DNA from 3 places in the Arthrobacter sp. R1-13 genome. Region 3 is predicted to be linked to each of the others. Evidence: riboswitches for the same ligand, from Rfam matches in the RefSeq annotation. Region 3 holds a riboswitch; each other region holds the start of a gene.
What was found. A riboswitch is a leader RNA that binds a small molecule or an ion and turns the genes downstream of it on or off. The one in region 3 is predicted to bind thiamine pyrophosphate.
Positions count from the first base shown of each region.

Region 1: another riboswitch for thiamine pyrophosphate. It lies ahead of M1D88_RS19360 (ECF transporter S component); the one in region 3 lies ahead of thiC (phosphomethylpyrimidine synthase ThiC).
Region 2: another riboswitch for thiamine pyrophosphate. It lies ahead of thiO (glycine oxidase ThiO); the one in region 3 lies ahead of thiC (phosphomethylpyrimidine synthase ThiC).

Region 1 covers NZ_CP096420.1:4,168,141-4,175,224, forward strand. The annotation lists gene M1D88_RS19345 (UDP-N-acetylglucosamine 1-carboxyvinyltransferase) at 1-1,118, opposite strand, end outside; gene M1D88_RS19350 (energy-coupling factor transporter transmembrane component T family protein) at 1,381-2,181, opposite strand; gene M1D88_RS19355 (ABC transporter ATP-binding protein) at 2,178-3,734, opposite strand; gene M1D88_RS19360 (ECF transporter S component) at 3,734-4,366, opposite strand; TPP riboswitch at 4,436-4,577, opposite strand; gene M1D88_RS19365 (SRPBCC family protein) at 4,780-5,694, shown strand; gene M1D88_RS19370 (FAD-binding oxidoreductase) at 5,778-7,084, shown strand, end outside.
Region 2 covers NZ_CP096420.1:3,113,244-3,120,327, reverse strand. The annotation lists gene M1D88_RS14390 (DEAD/DEAH box helicase) at 1-1,233, opposite strand, end outside; gene M1D88_RS14385 (RNB domain-containing ribonuclease) at 1,512-3,023, opposite strand; gene M1D88_RS14380 (ferritin-like fold-containing protein) at 3,065-3,784, shown strand; gene thiE (thiamine phosphate synthase) at 3,839-4,525, opposite strand; TPP riboswitch at 4,552-4,671, shown strand; gene thiO (glycine oxidase ThiO) at 4,720-6,021, shown strand; gene thiS (sulfur carrier protein ThiS) at 6,030-6,266, shown strand; gene M1D88_RS14360 (thiazole synthase) at 6,310-7,084, shown strand, end outside.
Region 3 covers NZ_CP096420.1:2,766,555-2,773,638, reverse strand. The annotation lists gene ffh (signal recognition particle protein) at 1-298, shown strand, start outside; gene M1D88_RS12820 (alpha/beta fold hydrolase) at 359-1,093, shown strand; gene thiC (phosphomethylpyrimidine synthase ThiC) at 1,062-2,906, opposite strand; TPP riboswitch at 2,902-3,009, opposite strand; gene M1D88_RS12810 (amidohydrolase family protein) at 3,124-4,206, shown strand; gene M1D88_RS12805 (VOC family protein) at 4,321-5,196, shown strand; gene M1D88_RS12800 (hypothetical protein) at 5,314-5,751, shown strand; gene rpsP (30S ribosomal protein S16) at 5,951-6,367, shown strand; gene M1D88_RS12790 (RNA-binding protein) at 6,369-6,611, shown strand; gene rimM (ribosome maturation factor RimM) at 6,754-7,084, shown strand, end outside.

The DNA.
Region 1 (7,084 bases), 1.4 Mb from region 3:
TCGGATGGCTTGGTTGTGACATCAACCAGCCGTGTGCGCCCGTTGCGGGCAAAGTACTCGCCGGACACCTCCAGCTCCTGCCCCATCTGCTCGAGGGTTGCCAGTTCGATCTCCATGAACTCGATGGGCACCCGACGGACAGTGACCTCGGAATTGGTTACGATGCCGGCCGTAATGAGGCTCATCGCCTCGATCGGGTCTTCTGACGGGAAATATTCGACGTCGGCGTCTATAGAGGGCTGGCCGGTGATCTTCAGTGTGGTGGTGCCCACCCCCTCAATCTCCACGCCCAGCATCTGCAGGTAGAAGCAAAGGTCCTGAACCATGTAGTTGGGGCTGGCGTTACGGATGACAGTGGTTCCGCGGCGGTGTGCTGAGGCCATGATGGCGTTTTCGGTGACGGTGTCGCCGCGTTCGCTGAGCACAAAGGAGCGGTCTTGCTCATCCGATAGCGGGGCCTGGACTGCGTAAAATCCTGCGCTTGCCTCAACTGAAAGGCCGAATTGCCGCAGTGCCTGCATGTGCGGTTCCACGGTACGCGTGCCCAGATCGCACCCTCCGGCATAGGGGAGGCGATACTCTGCCGACTCATCCAGCAAGGGGCCCAGCAGCATGATCACACTGCGTGTGCGGCGGGCGGCTTCGGCGTCCATCGAGCCCAGGTCCAGAACTGCCGGCCTGCAGATCTGCAGGTCCGTGGCGTTGAGCCAGGTGCATTCGACGCCGATGCTGGTGAGCACCTCCACGATCCTGTTGACTTCCTCGATCCTGGCCAGCCTGCGGAGAGTAGTGGTCCCCCTGTTGATCAGGCTGGCGCAGAGAAGCGCAACTCCGGCGTTCTTGCTGCTGTTTACGTCCACCGAGCCGGACAGGGTGAGTCCGCCTTCCACCCGGAGGTGGGTCATCTGTGGCCGGCCCACTTTGACGATCGCGTGGCCGAAGATGGTTTCCAGCCGCTGGATCATCTTGAGGCTCAGATTCTGCTTGCCCTGTTCCATCCGGGCGATGGCGCTCTGGCTTGTTCCAAGCTCTGCGGCCAGCTGGCCCTGGGTCCAGCCTTTTTCCGTCCTGGCATCGCGAAGCATGGCGCCGACAGATTCCGCAGTCTCTTGAGTCATATCAAAAATATATCATTTATGAGCTGCAAACTCTGAGAAACGGCTGGTTTTGGGAGTAACGACACATTCTTACCCGTCTGGTGCGATACGAGACTGGGTAGAAGAGGCTCCCCGTGCAGGTTCCCGGCGCAACCGGCCCCGCCCCGCATAAACGTTGCTTGCCCGGGCCGTCTTTGCGGCTCCAGACCGCTCGTGTTGGCGAGGGCCGCTTGTGAGGCCGTTCCTGGGAGCCAGAACGTTCGGGAGGGCTACATCAGCACCGTTAACCGGTTGCCGCCCAGACCAGGTTCCACGTCCCTGCGCCGATCGCGGCAGTCACGGCGGCAGCAGCGATCACCGTTCCGCCCACGAGCACCCAGATGTCCAGCCTGCTGTACGTGGATTCACGCGCCCACGTCCGCTGGGCTCCGCCGAACCCACGCGCCTCCATAGTGACCGCCAACCTTGAAGCGCGCCGGATGGCCTGCACCAGGAGCCCGAAACTCTGGCCCAGCGTGGCCCGGAGCCGCTGCGAGGGAGCGCCGCGGGAACCTACTCCACGCGCGCGGCGGGCCATCCCGATGGTTTGCCATTCCTCCGCCATAAGCCCTACAAGGCGCATCGCAGCCAGAGTTCCCAGGACGAAGCGGTGCGGCAGTTTCGCTTTTTGGGCCAGGGCGTCGGCAAGGTCTGTAGGGTCGGTGCAGCTCATAAGCAGCACCGCCGGCAGTGCAATTGCCAGCCCCCGGAGCATAAATCCCAGCCCCAGTTCAAGGGAACCTGCGCTGATGGACCAGATGCCGACGTCGAGCAGTATCCTTCCGGTGTCCGGAGCCAGGATGGCGGTACTCCAGCCGCCCAGGGCTGCGGCGATGATCAGAGGCCAGCCCCGCTGCCACAGGAGCAACGGAGTCAGTCCTGCCAACGGGAACAGCAGCAGCTCGAAGCCCAGCGCCACAGTCGCCGAGACCCAGTCGATGGACAACGCCAGGACCAGCGTGATGAGGAAGACGGCGACAAACTTAGCCAGCGGGTTGGCGCGGCTGAGGAGCGATTCACCCCGGAGGGTCAGGGCTTCCCTCATGATGCCACCATTTCCGGAGTCCCCATTGCGAGTTCGGTGCCGCCGAGGACCGAGGAGAATTCCTGGTCGTGGGTCACGGAAACCACTGCGGCTCCGGCGTCCAGGAGCTCGGAGAGGAAAGAGGCGAGTTCGGCCCAGGTGTTGGCGTCCTGGCCAAAAGTGGGCTCATCCAGCACCAGCACCTGCGGGTGGGCGGCCAGTACTGTAGCCACCGAGAGCCGTCGCTTTTCGCCTCCGGACAGTGTGTAGGGGTTGGCGTCCACGAGGGAAGTGAGCCTGAGCCGCTCCAGGAGTTCGTCGACGCGTTCCTCGCCATGACCCAGATGCCGGGGGCCGAAAAGGAGCTCGTCCAAGACTCTGCCGGTGACAAACTGGTGCTCAGGTTCCTGGAACACCGTGCCGATCCTGGAAATCAGCTGTTCGGCCTTCCACTTGTATGGATCAATTCCTGCGCCGGCGCTGAGCTCAAGGGTGGCAGATACCGCTCCGGCCACAGGCTTCAGCAGCCCGGCCAGCGTGAGGGCAAAGGTGGACTTTCCCGAGCCGTTAGGCCCCGTGACGGTCAGAGCTTCGCCGGCGCGAACCTGCGCCGATATCCCGCTTTGCACGGGTGTGGGAGGAAGCGTCTTGAAGCCGCGACGCCGGGGCTGTTCACGCGAGACCGCAAGCTCTTCCGCGGCGAGGAGCAGCTGGCCGGTACCGGTGCTGCCGGGGGGCAACGCAGCAACTGAACCCCGCGGGCGGGTCGCCGGAATATGGCCGGGAACCCAGACGCCCGCCCTGATCAGCATCTCCTTTGCCTGCTCCAGGACCCGGTCAGGCGTTCCGTCAATGAGCACCGCGCCCTCATTCGAAGCTCCCGGCTGCAGCACCACGATGCGGTCCACAAGGTCTTTCCACACCGCAACACGGTGCTCTACCACCACCAGGGTTGCGCCGGTCTTCTCCAGACAACGGCTCACGGCGTCACGGACTTCCAGCACCCCGGCTGGATCGAGGTTGGCGGTGGGCTCATCCAGCAGAATGAGTCCGGGACGCATGGCCAGGATGCCGGCGAGCGCCAGGCGCTGCTTTTGCCCGCCGGACAGGGCGGACGTCGGGTGGTCCAACGGCAAGTGACCCAGCCCGACGTCGTCGAGCGCCTCATGCACACGTGCCCAGATCTCCGCCCGGGGTACTGCAAGGTTTTCGGCACCGAACGCGACGTCGTCGCCGAGCCGGGACAGGATCACCTGCGTTTCCGGATCCTGCTGCATTAGCCCGGCACGCCCGCGCTGGGCACGTGGCGGCTGGCTGTCAATGAGCAGCGAACCGGACTCGTCGGAGTCCCCGGCCTCGCCGTCGTCGTTCGTGTCGCCGAGCACCCCCGCGAGGGCGTGCAGGAGCGTGGACTTACCGGCACCCGAGGGGCCGAGCAGGAGCACCCGCTCCCCCGGGCGGATGTCCAGATCAAGCCCTTGGACGGCAGGGCTGGGCCTCCCGGCGTGCCGCCAGGCCCACCCTTGTGCCGTTACCCCGGCAGGGCGGACGCCGCCGTCGCGAATCGGAGTCATCAGGAGAAGACGGGCTCCGTCGCAGCCTTACGGGAGGCGAAGGAGCTCAAAACTCCGGTCTTCGCGAGGCCACGGGTGGCGATCCAAGACAGGGCCCCGGCAATGACGGCACCCGAGATTGCCGTGAACAGGATGTAGGCTGCCTTGTCGCCGGCTGCGTAGGCGATGTTCCAGCCCCAGGGCGCGAACGAATCGTTCAGGCCGCAGAACAGTCCCGCCCCGGCGCCGGCAAGCAAAGCGACCGGAAGGTTGAACTTCTTGTACACAAACGCCGCGAACACCAGTTCGGCGCCAAGGCCCTGCAGCAGGCCGGAAATCAGCACGGTGGTGCCGTACTGCGAGCCCATGAGGAGCTCGCCCGTTGCCGCCACTGTCTCGCAGAAGAGGGCCGCGCCCGGCTTACGGATGATGAGCATCCCCAGCACCGCGGGGATCATCCAGCCACCTGCGTAGAGCCCGGTCAGGGGCGGGTAAACCGCATTAAGCGGAGCCGAAATAACGTTGGCGCCCTGGGACCATGCCCAGAAGATCACGCCTCCGGCGACGGCAATCAGCGCCGCCACCACAATGTCCACAACGCGCCAACTCTTTTTGCTGGCAGTGGGGGTCTGCTTTGCAGAAATTCCAGTCATGTCTTCCTCCTGAGGAACAGGAGGGGAAAGTGCTCCCCGGCTACCGCGGATTGCGCCGCTTCTGCCGGACACTCTGAGAACTCGACTCCCTTGCGCCGGTACTAACCGGATCAGGTTCGAGGGTCTGCGGCTGTCCGCACTCTCAGCGCCCATCCATCGCACTCCCGGAATCCCGGTAATGCCCGACGGCGGCGCTCCCCTGTCGTAATCAATCTGCCCTTGTGGGCGTTGTCCAGTTTACACCTGACGGTGCTTGAAATTTTTGTGCCGATGTCACAATCGGTGGCGTAGGACTCTTGCCGACTGGCGGGGCCTCTAGGTGCCGGTTGTCCGTTCCGATTGGGGGTATTGACCCGTTTCCCGCTGAGGGCTACGTTGACCCTGCAGCCACGGTTCAATGTAAGGGATGGACCATGAAAATCCTCGCAGCGGTTTCGATGGCGCAACTGCTTGTCCACGTTGCGGGCGCACGGAAGGCGATCCGTGACCGGGTGCCGTATGACACTCCGTCCGGGCGCGGGAAGCCCGAGAACGTCGCCCGGGACATGTGGAACCCTGCCCTAGGCAGCGGGATGGCCGCGCCGTGGCCGGTCCTTGGGGCCCAAGCTATTGGCATCCTGATGCTCTTTGGCAAGCCGCGGCCCTGGGTGGGGAGGGCCTTGGGATGGCTAGGCTTCGGGTACATCTACGGCTACCTGAGTGAGCGCAGCGTCCGGGCATCCTTCCGGCACCCCGATATGAAAACCACTCCCCTGACCGTCCTCGGCACCGTCCTCTCCATTGCCATGGCCCTGTCAGGTCTGTCACGGACTGAACGGTCCGATGACTTCGGCCCTCATGAGCTCGCACGCGACGGCGTGGCTCCGACGCTGAGAGAACACCTCGTGAGAAGGCTCCAACTGGAATCGCGAATTGAGCTTCAGGCTCCGGCTTCAAAGGTCTTCGACTTCGTTGCAGACCACACGAACGCTCCCCAATGGCAAAGCGGCATCGATGAGATACGGCGTATCACGCTGGGTCCTATCGGCGTTGGCACCGAGCATGAATTAACGCGGCGATTCGCAGGGATGAAGGTCGTCGCCCGTAACCGCTTCATTGCATACGAGCCCGGCCGCTTCGTCGCCTTCGAGATTCCCTCGGGCAAGATGACCGGAGTCGCCTCCTATCTGGTCGAGCCCACCGGCGCCAACACCTGTCGGCTCATCAGCAATGTGGATTTCCAAGTGACCGGGCTGGCCCGGTTCGCCATACCCCTTCTGACGCTGATGTTCAAGCGAGACGACGAAAAGGCGCTAGCCAACCTTAGGGCCCTGGTGGAGCACGCCTGAGCCGATGATTGGTCCCCCGATTCCCTCTTGTCAGTTAGTCCGAACGGTGGGAATCTGCTCAGAGAAGAGAGGTCCGTGAGGCTATGGCAGAGAGCACGGAGATCGACAGCGGTGCTGTCGATGAACTACAGACATCCTTTCGGGGTGAACTCCTCCGGCCGGATGATGTTGGTTACGACGCCCATCGCAAGGTGTGGAACGGATCGATTGATCGCTATCCCGCACTCATAGCGCGCTGCACCGGTGTCGCAGATATACGCGCTGCCCTCCGGCTCGCCCGCTCGCAAGACCTGCTGGTCGCCGTGCGGGGAGGCGGTCATAGCTTCCCTGGGCTGTCAGTGTGCGACGACGGCATGCTTATTGATCTCGGTCCCATGAAAGGGATTCGAGTGGACCCCGAGGCCGGAACGGCCCGTGTTCAAGCCGGCGTACTCCTTGGCGAGCTGGATCGCGAGACGCAGGAGTTCGGTCTCGCTGTTCCTTCGGGAATCGTCACCCACACCGGAGTGGCGGGCCTCACGCTGGGCGGCGGCCTCGGGTGGGTCATGCGCAAGTACGGGCTGACGATTGATCAGCTTCTGTCCGTAGATGTGGTCACCGCCGAAGGCGGACTGGTCAGGGCCAGCGAGGATCAGAACGCCGACCTCTTCTGGGGCGTGCGGGGCGGTGGCGGGAACTTCGGCATAGTCACCCAGTTCGAGTTCCGTCTTAACCCTGTGGGCCCCTACGTAATGGCGGGTCCGGTCTTCTGGCCGATGGAAGATGCTCCGGAAGTGCTGCGCTTTTATCGGGACTGGATCGGGGACTGCCCCGACGAGCTTATGACCATCGCGGTGCAGAGAAGGGCGCCGGCGCTGCCGGTCGTCCCGCCTGACCTGGTCGGAAAGCACGTCGTTGCGATCGCAGCCTGCTATGCAGGACAGGTCGAGGAGGGCGAACGGGTCCTGCGACCCCTCAAGGAATTCGGTTCGCCTGTGCTCGATCTTTGCCGGCCAAAACCCTTTCTAGAGCATCAGAAGATGTTCGATCCATCGTTCCCCCACGGCTGGTCCTACTACGTCCGGTCCTGTGACGTCGCAGCGCTGGACGACGACGTCATTGACATCGTCGTCGAGCATGGCATGCGCATCACCTCGCCGATCACCAGCATCGGTCTCTGGCAGATGGGCGGAGCGGTGGGGCGTGTCGGAGACGGTGCCACCGCGTTCAATGGCCGCCAAGCCGGGTTCACCTTCAACATCAACGGCAACAGCATGACCGCCGACGGCTTCGATGCTGAGCGCGAATGGGCCCGCAACTACTGGGCGGCCCTCGAGCCCCACCACACCAGCGTCTACGTCAACTTCCTCATGGAAGAGGGCGAGGAGCGGGTCAGGCAGGCCTACGGTGC
Region 2 (7,084 bases), 350 kb from region 3:
AACGCTTAAGCCGAGGGCCTTATTTATCAGGCCCCAACGCGGCATGTCATCCCAGTCGACAAACGTCACGGCGGTGCCCTTGTTGCCGGCGCGGCCCGTGCGTCCAACGCGGTGCAGGTAGATCTTCTCGTCTTCAACACACTGGTAGTTGATGACGTGGGTGACGTCGTCGACGTCGATGCCGCGGGCGGCGACGTCGGTGGCGACAAGGACATCTATCTTGTTGTTACGGAAAGCCCGAAGCGCCTGCTCGCGGGCCCCCTGCCCGAGGTCGCCGTGAATCGCGGCGGCCGCGAAGCCGCGGTCCACCAGTTCCTCGGCGACCTTCGCGGCGGTGCGCTTGGTCTTGGTGAAGATGATGGTACGGCCACGGCCGCGGGCCTGCAGTATGCGGGCGACGACCTCAATCTTGTCCATGCTGTGGGCGCGGTAGATCAACTGGCGGATATCGCGCTTGGTCAGGCCCTCATCTTCGGGGTCTGCAGCGCGGATGTGGGTGGGCTGAGTCATGTAGCGGCGGGCCATGGCAATGACTGGACCGGGCATGGTTGCCGAGAACAGGAGCGTTTGCCGCACTGCCGGCGTTCCTGCGATGAGGGTCTCAACGTCCGGCAGGAAGCCCAGGTCAAGCATCTCGTCAGCCTCGTCGAGGATTACCATCTTGACGTTTTTGAGGCTGAGGTGCTTCTGCTTGTAAAGGTCGATCAGGCGACCAGGCGTTCCCACAACAACCTCGACGCCCTTCTGCAGAGCGTCAACCTGGGGCTCATAAGCGCGGCCGCCATAAATGGTGACGATGCGGGCGTTCCGCTTGCGGGAGGCGTTTTGGAGGTCATTGGCCACCTGGACGGCGAGTTCGCGCGTCGGAACGATCACCAATGCCTGCGGGGCACCGGGAACGGCTAGCTTGTCGAAGCCGGGATCGTCCCTTCCCACAACGCGCTGCAGGGCAGGAATGCCGAAGCCCAGGGTTTTGCCCGTACCCGTCTTGGCCTGGCCGATGATGTCGTGGCCGGAAAGGGCCACCGGGAGCGTCATGGCCTGGATAGGGAACGGATGGGTAATCCCGGCGTCGGCGAGGGATTCGACGATGTCGGCCCGGACGTTGAAGTCGGCGAAAGACTTTTCCTCGATCTCGTGCGGTTTTTCGTCCGAGATGATGGTTTCTTCAGGCTCGATCGATTCCGTTCCGGTGTCGTCGGTCAGAAGTTGGTGCGTGTGCAATTCACTCACAGTGGAGTTTCCTTATTCATTTGGGCTTAGGCGCTGCCTGCTCAACGGGGCGGTTTGATAGGCCGTTCCGGAGCACGCTCGGGCGCGCTAGCAAATCCAGTGGAAGCCGATCGCGGGCTATCTATGCTGGCACTGGTGACCAACTGGTGTGTCTCAAGATCGCGTAGGGGCGGGCTTGTTGATTCTTTAAAAGGAAGGAAATCAACGACCGGGCATCCATTACTACACCTTCAGTCTAGCTGTTGACACGAAAAGCACTGGACGCGACCCGATTTGGGTCAGTCCACGAGCTCGAGCAAGACCTCCGGGGCCGAGATGTCGCAGGCCACCAGCCGGACCCTGACGTTGGTGCCGGGTTCGAGCTCTCCCGTACACCTGGCCGTGACCGCAGGTTCTGCAATCTGCACAATCCCGGAAGGTCCGGACCCGTTCAGGCTGCCGTTGCCATTGTTGCCGTTGCCGTTGCTGCCGCCGTTGCCGCCATTACCGTTGAGTTTGCCTTGCCGGGATCCGGAGATCACAACTGCTTCGAATTCCTGGCCGATGTGGTTGACCAGGAGCGCGGCTTCAACGGTGTTCAGGGCGAGGCGTTCCATCCTGCCGGCGAGCTGGTCGGAAGCGGCCATGATGGCTGGCAGCGACGGAAGGGCCTCGCGTGCCCAGCGGGGGACGTCACAGCCGTTGCTCAGTGCTTCACAGATGACCAGGACGAAGCGGTCCACGAGCCTGCGCAGCGGTGCTGTGGTGTGCGCATAACTGGCACCGATGGCCGATTGAATGGCGTTCTCCGGGACCGTTCCATCAAACGGGGTGTAGTTTGCTCCCCGGAACAACATCCCCGCCGAGTGCAGGATGGCCAGTTGCTTAGGATCCCGGGGATCGAGGGTGCGCAGGTATTCCCCGTAACTGAATTGACCATCCCAGGGCTTGCCAAGGGCCTGCGTCTGAGTTCGGAAATTATCGAGGGACCGCTCGTCGGGAGTGGGCATGGTCCGGAGAATGCCCACCTTGCCGTTCAGCATGAGTTTTGCGGCTGCCATGCCTGTCATCAGGGAAATCTGGGCGTTCCAGTCCTCAACCGGAAGCTGGGGTGTTGCAATGATCCGGTAGCCGCCGTCCGGAAGCTGTTGGATTTCCTGTTCGGGCATGTTCAGGCTTGCACCCTCTCTGCCCCGCTCCAGCTCGACCCGCTTGATCCCCACTTCCTTGAGCAGCTGCAACACGAGTGGCGCGGTTCCTGCATCAAGCTGTGTCTGGGCCTGCCTGTAGCTGAGCTTCGCCCGGCTCCGGACCGTCGCCCGGCGCACGGCAACCTTTGACACTTCTGCCGCCCGGTCGAGATCGAATTCCCAAACGAACGCCGAGCACAGCTGACCTTCCAACAGGCTGCCGGCCTGCTCGCTGATCACTTCGGGATGCAACGGGATGCGACCGTCGGGCGCGTAGAACGTCTGCCCCCGCCGTCGGGTTTCGGCGTCCAAAGGGCCGCCCGGCTCCACAAAGGAGGGCACGTCGGCGATGGCGTAGTAGACCTTGTAACCGTCACCGGCCCTGTCTATAAAAACAGCCTGGTCAAGGTCGGTGGAGGACGCCGGGTCAATGGTGATGAACTCGATGGCCGTGAGATCCAGGTCCGGAAGGCGGTGGTCCGCAACGGCCTTTTCAGCTTCTTTGAGGGCCTCGTCCGGGAAGGCGCCGGGCAGCTCCAGGCGGGTGCGCAGAGCACTGAGCGCCGCGGCCAGCTGGTTGCTCTGAGCGTGAACACTGGGAGCCAGACGATGATGTGACACGAAAATCAGGTTAGCCCGATTTGCGCCATTAGTCTTGGATCATGAGCACTTCCCCCACAGACAACGCTCGCCGGGACCGTTTCCTTGCGGACCTCCTGGGAGTCATGGCCTATGGGGAGCTTTCCGCCTTTGAGAGATACTCTGCGGACGCCCGTTACTCGCCCACCCTCCATGACCGGGCCGTTATGGGCAGGATCGCTGTGCTGGAATTCCAGCACTATGAACTGGTAAGTGCCAGGCTTGCAGGGTTGGGTGTTGATGCCGAGGAAGCCATGCTGCCATTCCAGCCCGCCATCGACCATTTCCACGATCGTACGCGCCCGGCGGACTGGTACGAGTCCCTGATGAAGGCGTACGTGATTGACACTGTTTCGGCTGATTTCTACCGTGCGGTGTCCGAGTACGTCGAGCCGGAAAGCAGGCAGCTGATCCGGCAGGTCCAGTCAGCCGAGGATGTCACGGAGATTCTTCGTGTACGGCTCAAGAAAGCGTTGTCCGATGATCCCAGGTTGGCGTCGAGGCTGGCCTTGTGGGGGAGGCGGTTGCTGGGGGAGGCTCTCACCCAGGCGCAGCGGGTGGGCTTCGAGCGTGCTTTCCTGTCGGGCCTCATAGCCAGCCAAGGTAATGACCCACCCGGGTCAGACTCAGGAGTGGGAATCGTCCGGGACGACGCCGAGGCCAAACTCATGGTTGCTGATTTGATGAAGGAGCTGGCGGGGAACCACTCCCGGCGCATGACCCAATTGGGCCTGACAGGCTAGCCAATCGGCTTCGGATGGTGAGACAGCTCGGTTGATCAGACCGTAAAGCCCGGGTCAGGCTCCGGCGTCGAGCACTTGCAGGATGGCCTTGGCTGCGGCCGCAGGATCGTCTGCCTCTGTAATGGCCCGGACCACCACTACACGCGAGGCGCCGGCGGCCACCACCTGCTCCACATTGGCGAGGTCGATGCCGCCGATTGCGAACCAGGGCAGGAGTATGCCGTCGACAGTCATTCGGTCTGCCGCCCTGATGGCGTCAGCCGCATAAGTGACGAGTTCAAGCCCGACGGCGGTCCGTCCGGGTTTAGTGGGAGTGGACCAGACCGGCCCGACACAGAAGTAATCCAGGCCGCTTCGCCCCGGTGATGCGGCAATAGCGGCATCAACCTCCCCCGGGGTATGAGTGGAAAGGCCGATCACTGTTTCACTGCCGACGAACGTCCTTGCCGAGTGCAGCGGGAGGTCCTTCTGGCCAAGGTGCAAGACGGGAGCGCCGGACAGGGACGCGATGTCTGCCCTGTCATTGACCGCCCACAGCCGCCCATGCCGCTGGGCCGCGGCCTGCAGGACTTCCAGCAGCTCCAGTTCCTCCGCAGCCTCCAGTTGCTTGTCCCGCAACTGGATGATGTCAACGCCCCCTGCGTAGGCGGCGTCGATGAAGTCCTCAAAGTCCCCCCGGCCCTGGCGGGAGTCGGTGCAGAGGTAGAGGCGGGCGGTGGTGTGGACGGCAGGCTCGGTCATGGCACCAGCCTAGTTCCTCTAAACTGGGGGAGTACCGCGGGAGCCCGCAGCAGCTGTCATAAACTGCCGGGCTGAGAGGGCGTCAGAGCCGACCGCTTGACCTGATCCGGTTAGTACCGGCGTAGGGAAGGAATCCAGTGCTCTCCCACTCAGCACTCTCTCCATCATCCAGCCACACAACGTCCACCGGCCCAATGCACGAGCCCGTCTCCGGCACGGATATCAGCGTGGATGTGGCAGTCATTGGCGGCGGAGTGGTGGGCCATGCCATCGCCTGGGAAGCTGCACTGAGTGGGCGCTCCGTGGTCCTGATTGACGATGCCCCCGGTACCGGCGCGAGCTGGGCCGCCGCCGGGATGCTGGCCCCGGTAACTGAATTGCACTACCAGGAGGAAGACCTGCTGGAACTCATGCTCGAGGCCTCAGCCCTCTGGCCTGCGTTCGCAGCCGGACTTGCCCCTGCCATCGACAGCCGTGTCAACGGACCCTCTGAAGCGGAGGCATCTGGTACCGGATACCTCACCACACCCACGCTCGTCATCGGCGCTGATGCTGCAGACCGCCGGGCGCTCGAGGATCTGAGGCGGGTGCAGGCAGCGAACGGGCTCACAGTGGAGCCACTGACAGTTCGTGAAGCACGCTCCATTGAGCCGCTGCTCAGTCCCGCCGTCTCCGGTGCCTACCGGATCGCCGCCGATCATCAGGTGGACCCTCGAAGGCTCCTTGCCCGGATCGCCGAAGCTCTGGCCGATCCCCAGCGTTCCGGGGGAACCTGCGAAATGCTCCCGGCGAGGGCCGCCGGCCTGCGATGGGATGGTGACCGCGTAGCCGGCGTCGTCCTGGACAACGGAAGAGCCATCCATGCCGGCGAGACTGTCCTGGCCAGCGGACTTGGAACAGGAAAACTGGACGGCCTTCCGCCGGGACTCGATCTTCCCTTGCGGCCTGTCTACGGGGATATCATCCGGCTCCGCGTCCCGGGCCACCTCCAGCCGCTCCTGACCTCAACGGTCCGGGGGATGGTTCATGGCGTGCCGGTGTACATCGTTCCAAGGGACGACGGGACTGTGGTGATCGGAGCCACGCAACGGGAAGCAGCCCTGGAAGCAGGTGCAGCAGAGGCAGCGGTCTCCGCCGGAGGTATTTACCAGTTGTTGCGCGACGCGCAGGTACTTCTCCCCGCAGTGGCCGAACTGGAGCTGCTTGAATGCACCGCCCGCGGCCGGCCCGGCACCCCTGACAATGCGCCGCTGCTGGGCAGGGTACGGGACCGCACAGGTGACGCTGACCTCTTGGGCCTCATTGTGGCGACAGGATTCTTCCGCCATGGCATACTTCTGGCTCCGGCGGCCGCATCAATCTGCCTGCAGCTGATGGAGGGCCGGTCTGATTCCCGGTGGGCAGTTTTCGAACCCGGACGATTCTCCCCAGGCTCCTCCGCCGGTCATGTCCGGCGTCACCCCGATCCGGCAACAGCCGGTACCTCTCCGCAGTAAGGAACAGCATGAACATCACCCTCAATGGCGCGGAGCGTGCCATCGACGACGGCGCCTCGGTCACCACGCTGGTAGCCCTGGTTACAGGTAAGAGCCTTGGCCCCGACGGCCAGGCAGCTGACGGTCAGAAACTTGGCGTTGCAGTTGCCCGCAACTCCGAAGTGGTTCCGCGGAGCCGCTGGTCACTGACGGCGCTCGCTGACGGCGACGACGTCGAACTGGTCACCGCAGTACAGGGAGGCTAGGCAAATGCATGAAGGCCCTACTCCAACAGGAAACGCAGGAAACATGATGGTAGCCACCACTTCCGGTCCGGCATACAAGGCGACCGACGAGCTGACCATAGACGGGGTCGATTTCAGTTCAAGGCTCATCATGGGAACCGGTGGGGCTCCAAGCCTTGACGGGCTCGGCGCCGCGCTGCTGGCCTCCGGGACGGAACTGACAACAGTTGCAATGCGCCGGTACTCACCGGCGCAAACGGGTTCCCTCTTCCAGCTCCTCGTGGAGCACAACATCCGGGTGCTGCCGAACACAGCGGGCTGCTTCACCGCCAGGGACGCAGTCATGACCGCCGAACTGGCCCGTGAGGCGCTTGAGACGGACTGGGTCAAACTGGAGGTCATCGCCGACGAACATACCCTCCTGCCCGACGCCGTGGAACTGGTCGAAGCGACCGAGCAGCTGGTTAACCGGGGATTCAAAGTATTTGCCTATACCAATGACGACCCCGTGCTGGCATTGCGCCTGGAAAACCTCGGTGCCGTCGCCGTGATGCCTTTGGGCTCGCCCATCGGGACCGGCCTGGGCATCCTGAACCCCCACAATATAGAGCTGATCGTTGCCAGGGCCTCTGTCCCGGTAGTGCTCGACGCCGGAATCGGTACCGCCTCGGATGCCGCCCTGGCCATGGAGCTCGGCTGTGACGCCGTATTGTTGGCTACCGCCGTCACGCGGGCCCAGAACCCGGTCCAGATGGGCGAGGCCTTCAAACACGCCGTCATCGCCGGTAGGCTGGCGAAAACCGCCGGCCGGATTCCGCGCCGTGAGCACGCCTTGGCGT
Region 3 (7,084 bases):
CCAGAAGATGATGAAGAAGATGGCCCAGGGCGGCGGCATGCCCGGCATGCCCGGCATGCCCGGAGCAGGAAACGGTGGGGGAGCCCGCAAGGGTGCGAAGAACGCCCCGAAGAAGAAGGCAAGGTCGGGTAACCCTGCCAAGGCGGCCCAGGAACTGCGCGACGCCGAGACCCGGCGCTCGCAGGCTGCCAAAGCTCTTCCCACCGGTGCCGCCTTCGGCCAACAGAGCGGCGACTTCGATCCCGCCCAGCTGAACCTGCCCAAGGGCTTCGATAAGTTCCTCGGCGGAAACAAGTAAGTAACCAAGGCATCGATGTCGCCCGGGCACATTGCCCGGGCCTTGCCTTAGGGTTGGGTCATGTTCAAGCAGCGGGTAGTGTTCGTCCACGGCTCAGGCAGCTTTGGATCGGCTGCCTGGCCCAAACAGCACGGCATGGCACTGGCCTATGATGCCCTCTTCCTGCGGCGGTACGGATTCGACCCCCAGTCGGAGCCACTTGAGACCGACTTCGCCGCTGATACTGCCATCATTCTGGGGGCGTTGAGCGATGAGGGGCGCGGAGCCGCCGGTGGTCATGTGGTGGCGCATTCCCAGGGCGCCATCTCGGCAATGATGGCAGCAGTGGAACGCCCGGATCTGGTGTACTCCCTGACACTGGTGGAGCCCGCCTGCCTCTCCTTGACGGCTGAACTTCCCGCGACCGCGGCCCACAGGTCCCTCATGGAGCCGCTCTTCGACATCAGGCACCAGCTTGGGGACGAAGACTTCCAGCGGGAATTCGTCCGCCGTGCTTTTTCGGCCGAAGCGCCCGGGCCAACCACCCCCGAGGCTCGCAAGGCCGCCAGGCGGCTCCGGCTCCAGGCTCCGCCGTGGGAAGCGCCGCTCCACATTGTGCCGGGGGTACCAACCCTGGTCCTCACTGGCGGGTGGGAGCCGCTCTATGAGGAGATCGCTGCTTATCTGCGCGAAACCGGTGCCCTTCACCGGACTGCGGCGGGAGGGCACCGGCCTCACGATTCCGTAGAGGGAGACCGCATTATCCGGTCATTCCTGGCTGACGTCAGCCGGCGTCAGCAGTCCCGGGCTTCCTGATCCTGGTGCCATCATTTGCCGGCACCAGCAATTCGGGCAGATACACCTTTCCGCCGGCGGCGAGGAATTCCTCGCTTTTCTCCCGCATGCCGGCCGTCAACGCAGCTATTTCTGCAACCTGCGCCTGGGCCTCCGCAGACCCGAACTCGTTCCGAATGTCCTGGCTGATCCGCATGGAGCAGAACTTGGGACCGCACATGGAGCAGAAATGGGCAGTCTTGGCTGGTTCGGCCGGGAGTGTTTCGTCATGGAAAGCCTCGGCGGTTACCGGATCGAGTGAGAGTGCGAACTGGTCCCGCCAGCGGAATTCGAACCGCGCCTTGGAAAGTGCATCGTCCCGCTCGTGCGCTCCGGGATGCCCTTTCGCAAGGTCTGCGGCGTGGGCGGCGATCTTGTAGGTGATCACACCAGTCTTCACGTCGTCTTTGTTCGGCAGGCCCAGGTGTTCCTTGGGGGTGACGTAGCAGAGCATGGCGGTGCCATAGCGGGCGATCTCGGTGGCCCCAATAGCCGACGTAATGTGGTCATACCCCGGGGCGACATCGGTGACGAGCGGGCCCAGGGTGTAGAACGGCGCGCCCTTGCAGAGCTCCTGCTGGCGCTCCACGTTCTCCCGCACCAGGTGGAACGGGATGTGGCCGGGACCCTCCACCATCACCTGGACATCAAAATCCCAGGCCCGCTGGGTGAGCTCGGCAAGCGTGTCGAGCTCGGCGAACTGTGCGGCGTCGTTGGCGTCTGCTGTGGCACCGGGCCGTAACCCGTCACCCAGCGAAAACGCGACGTCGTACATCGCGAAAATATCGCACAGCTCGTCGAAGTGGGTGTAAAGGAAGTTCTCCTCGTGGTGGGCGAGGCACCAGCCGGCCATGATGGAGCCGCCCCGTGACACGATGCCTGTGACGCGGTTGGCTGTGAGCGGCACGTAGCGGAGCAGGACGCCGGCGTGGATGGTCATGTAGTCCACGCCCTGCTCGCACTGTTCAATGACGGTGTCGCGGAAGATCTCCCAGGTCAGGGCGTTGGCTTCTCCATTGACCTTCTCCAGTGCCTGGTAGATGGGGACGGTGCCGATGGGCACGGGAGAGTTGCGGATGATCCACTCGCGGGTGGTGTGGATGTCATCGCCGGTAGAGAGGTCCATCACTGTGTCGGCTCCCCACTGGGTAGCCCACTGCAGCTTGTCCACCTCTTCGGCGATAGAGCTTGTCACGGCCGAGTTTCCGATGTTCGCGTTGATCTTTACCAAGAAGGCCTTGCCGATGATCATGGGCTCGGACTCGGGGTGGTTAATATTGTTCGGGATGATGGCCCGGCCTGCCGCCAGCTCGCTGCGGACCAACTCAACATCGCAATTTTCGCGGAGAGCCACAAACCGCATTTCCGGGGTGATCATTCCCTGACGCGCGTAGTGCATCTGGGTGACCGTCCTGCCGCCGACGGCACGGCGGGGCACCGGCTGCGCTCCTTTCCACTCCTCTGAGGCTGCTCCCCGACGGACAGCCGAGCGGCCGTCGTCGAGCAGGGTGCGCTCCCGTCCGCTGTACGGCTCTGTGTCCCCGCGGGCTTCTATCCATTCGGAACGGAACGGCCTGAGACCGACCACCGGGTCGCTGCCGGGACCGGCCGTGCGGTAGACGTGGAAAGGACCGTTTCTATCGCCGTTGGGGGAGTCCTCCAAGGCGATTGCAGTCACCGGCACCTTGATTCCGTTTCCTTCGCCGGAGACGTAGGTGAGGGAGTGTGACTTCAGGGACTGCGTTTCGCCGGAGGGAATTTGGACAGGGCTGTGCTGTGATTCTGGGGTACTCAAGGGAATACTCACTTCCTTCGCCGGCATTACCCGGACAGGTTCAACGGTCGCAGGCTGCGTCAGCCCGATCTCAGCCCCTGCAAGGGCACCCGTGTGGTCGTAAATGAAGCTATCACACCGATGCCTCCTGCAACCCGAGGCGTCCCACAAACCGGGGCGCCGCAGCATCGCCATGCCAGGGAACATCCTGCGGTGGTCCGCCGTTAGGCTTTTGTCCGTGCCGAAAATAATTGAATTCAGCGGAACGGTGCTCACATCACCTGACTTGGAGCGACACGGAATGTGGGCAGTAGACGGGAAGCTGACCTTTCGTCGTCCCGCAGGAAACCCCGGCGTCGTCCTCGATGGCTGGGTGATGCCAGGGCTCGCCGATGCCCATTGCCACATCGGCCTGGGCCCGGAGGGTGAAGTGCCTGACCATGTGGCCGAGGCGCAGGCCCTGCAAGACAGGAATGCCGGCACCCTGCTGGTCCGCGATGCCGGCTCCCCCAGCGATACCAGATGGCTTCAGCACCGCAGGGACATGCCACGGATCATCAGGTCCGGCAGGCATGTTGCCAGGACGCGCCGCTACCTGAAGAACCTCGCCCTGGAGGTGGAGCCCCGGGATCTGGCGGAAACCGTGAGGAAGCAGGCCCGTGCGGGTGATGGGTGGATCAAACTTGTGGGGGACTGGATAGACCGCGACGCCGGGGATCTCGCCCCTTGTTTTCCGTCCTGGGCGGTGAAGGATGCCGTTCTCGCGGCGCACGAGGAGGGTGCCCGGGTCACCGCCCACTGTTTTGCCGAGGACACGCTGGATGACATGCTCGACGCCGGGATTGACTGCATCGAACACGGAACCGGCCTCCTTCCGCGCCACATCCCCCGCTTCATCGAGCAGGGTGTTGCCTTGGTTCCCACCCTGGTCAACATCGGAACCTTTCCAGATATCGCCAAACGGGCAGATGCGAAGTTCCCGGTCTACGCCGCCCATATGCGGTCCTTGTGGGCACGGCGCAATGAGCGCGTCCTGGAGGCATTCGAAGCGGGAGTGCGAATCCTTGCCGGCACAGATGCGGGAACAGTCATAGCCCACGGACGGATCGTGGACGAAGTCCTCGCCCTGAATGCCGCAGGGCTCCCTGCCGCTGCGGCACTGGACTCTGCGGCCTGGGCTGCACGCTCCTGGCTGGACGCCGAAGGCTTGACCGAAGGTGCCAGCGCCGATGTGCTGGTGTGCGCCGAAGACCCCCGCGAATCCCTGACTACCCTGAAGACGCTCCGCCATATCGTGCTCAGAGGGGAAGTGCTTCGTTAGGGGAAGTGCTAACAAGGGGAAATGCTCAATGAGGGAATAAATTGAACCTTCAAGTAATTTAACTCTATGAGTGCAGGTCGCCGATCCGGGCGGCCCCCGAACCAGGAGTGAATTATGACCACGGAAACGAGCAGCCAGGATCTGCTTCCCGCCGACCTCACCATGGGCACAGTGATGCTCAAGGTACGGGACCTGACGCTGATGACCGATTACTACCAGCGCGCCCTCGGACTGGAGATCGTGGCGGAGCAGGATGGCGGGCTCTACCTGGGCCGGCGCCGCCAGCCCCTGGTCCACCTTGCTGCAGCTCCCCGACTGGCTGTTCCTTCCCGTGGCGAAGCAGGGCTCTTCCATACAGCCTTGTTGTTCGAAGACCAGCCGGCCCTTGCGGCCACCGTGGCAACGGCAGCCCACTACGAGCCCCGGTTGTTCACGGGAAGCGCCGATCACCTGGTGAGCGAAGCCTTCTACTTCAACGATCCCGAAGGTAACGGCATCGAACTCTACTGGGACCGCCCCCGTGAGGCGTGGTCATGGGATGGCAAGAACGTTGTAATGGACAGCTTGCCTCTTCCCCCTCAGCACTACCTGCAGCGCCACCTGACCGAAGAGAGAGTCTCCGAACAGCGGGAGTCGGGTGCCGGCGTCGGGCACGTCCACCTCCAGGTAGGCGACGTCCAGACGGCCCAGGACTTCTACGTGGATACGCTGGGCTTTGAAAAGACCGCCGGCTGGCACGGTCAGGCCCTTTTTGTCTCCGCCGGTGGCTATCACCACCACATGGCCATGAATGTCTGGAACAGCCGCGGCGCCGGACCACGCAAGGACACGCTGGGGCTGGGGGAAGTTCTCATTGAAGTTCCCGCAGGGGACGACGTCGGGGCGCTCGCCGACCGCCTGAAAGTCGCCGGGGTACCTTCCCACCACACCGGCCTGGAACTCCGCTTTGAGGATCCGTGGCGCAACAGGATCCGAGTGGCGGTGCGCTGACGTCATGCCTTCCGGGTTGGGCTGCCTTCTGCGTTAGGCTGATTCGGACGGCCACGGTGGGGCTCAAAATCCGCATCGTAGGACCTTCCTCGCAGCGACGGAATGAGGATGATTTCCATGGGGTTCACCGAGATCTTTGTTTCCACCCACGACGGCGCGCTGAAGCGGGCCAGAGCGCTCGACGGCGGCGGGCCGGCCACCGGTGATGCCGTGCGCATCCCAGGAATCAGCGACTTCGAAATCGAGCAGTTGGGCGACCTCGCAGGCGCGGCCGTGCACGCAGCGGGCGCGGACTATGAACTGGCAATGGTGGACGTGGCAAGCGACTCTCTTCTTGGTGTTCCGCCGGCTATGGTCCGGGCCCTGGCCGAATTGCTCAGCTACGAGTCCGAAGGCGAAGGCGATGTGCTTGAACATGTCGCCGAGCAGTGGGCTGCGGAGGATGACATGCCTTTCGGGGCTGATGAAGCCAAGGGCTACGTCCAGCGGATTGCAGAGCTGGCAAGCGGGGTGGACGACAACGATCGGACCGGCCTGTACGTCTGGGCATCGTAGGCGCTAACGGGTTGATGAAGGCCGGGCGGGCGTCAAGTCGAAATCCCGCCGTCGATCTGGCACAATAAGTAGGTACTTGATCTGCGTGGCCCCTCTCTCCGCGTCTGGATCCTGTCCTTTAGAACCCCCTAGTATGGCCCGCCCCACGGGTGCAGAACGCGGGTTCGACCCCGTTTCAGAAACAGGAGTGACCACAAAAGTGGCCGTAAAGATTCGCCTTAAGCGCTTCGGTAAGATGCGCGCACCGTACTACCGCATTGTCGTTGCAGACTCACGCACCAAGCGTGATGGTCGTGCCATCGAAGAAATCGGCAAGTACCACCCCACCGAGGAGCCCTCATACATCGAGGTTGACTCCGAGCGTGCCCAGTACTGGCTGTCCGTCGGCGCCCAGCCGTCAGAGCAGGTTGCCGCGATCCTCAAGATCACCGGTGACTGGCAGAAGTTCAAGGGTCTTCCCGGCCAGGAAGGTACCTTGAAGACGAAAGCCCCCAAGGTTGCCTTCGTTGCTCCGGAAAAGCGCTCCGTGATCATCCCGGAAGCCATCACCAAGAAGGCCAAGGCGGAAGCTCCGGCTGAAGCAGACGCCGAAGCAGAGACCACCGAGGCTGAGTAAATTGCTGGCAGAAGCGCTCGAACACCTTGTCCGCGGGATTGTTGACAGCCCCGAGGACGTCAAGGTCAGTGCCAAGAACAACCGCCGCGGGGATACCCTCGAGGTTCGCGTTCATCAGGACGATCTTGGCAGGGTGATCGGCCGTCAGGGCCGTACAGCACGTGCATTGCGCACAGTGGTGGCGGCATTGGCGAATGGCGAGCAGGTCAGGGTCGACGTCGTCGACACCGACCGCCGCCGGTAATCGCGCCAGCAACACTTGTCTTGGGTCCGGCCCCTTCACCAGATGGTGGAGGGGCCGGACTTTTTTGAGATCCCATACCCTTCCCAGAGCGGCAGCTCGAAACTATTCATCCCGAATCCGGAACAGAGGAACAGAGGAACAGATGCAGCTTCAGGTGGCACGAATCGGAAAACCCCACGGCATCCGCGGTGAGGTGACCGTACAGGTGTTGACGGATGCGCCGGGGGATCGCTTTGTCCCTGGTACCGAGTTCGTGGTGGAACCCGCTTCCGCAGGGCCGCTGACGATTCTGAGCGCCCGCTGGAACAAGGACATCCTGCTGCTCGGATTCGAGGAGATCGAGACCCGCAATGAGGCGGAGACACTCCGTGGAGCCAAGCTATTCATTGAAACCGAGGAGCTGGACGAGGATGACGACGAAGGCTGGTATGAGCACGAGCTTGTGGGACTTGAGGCACGGGTGGGGTCAGAGG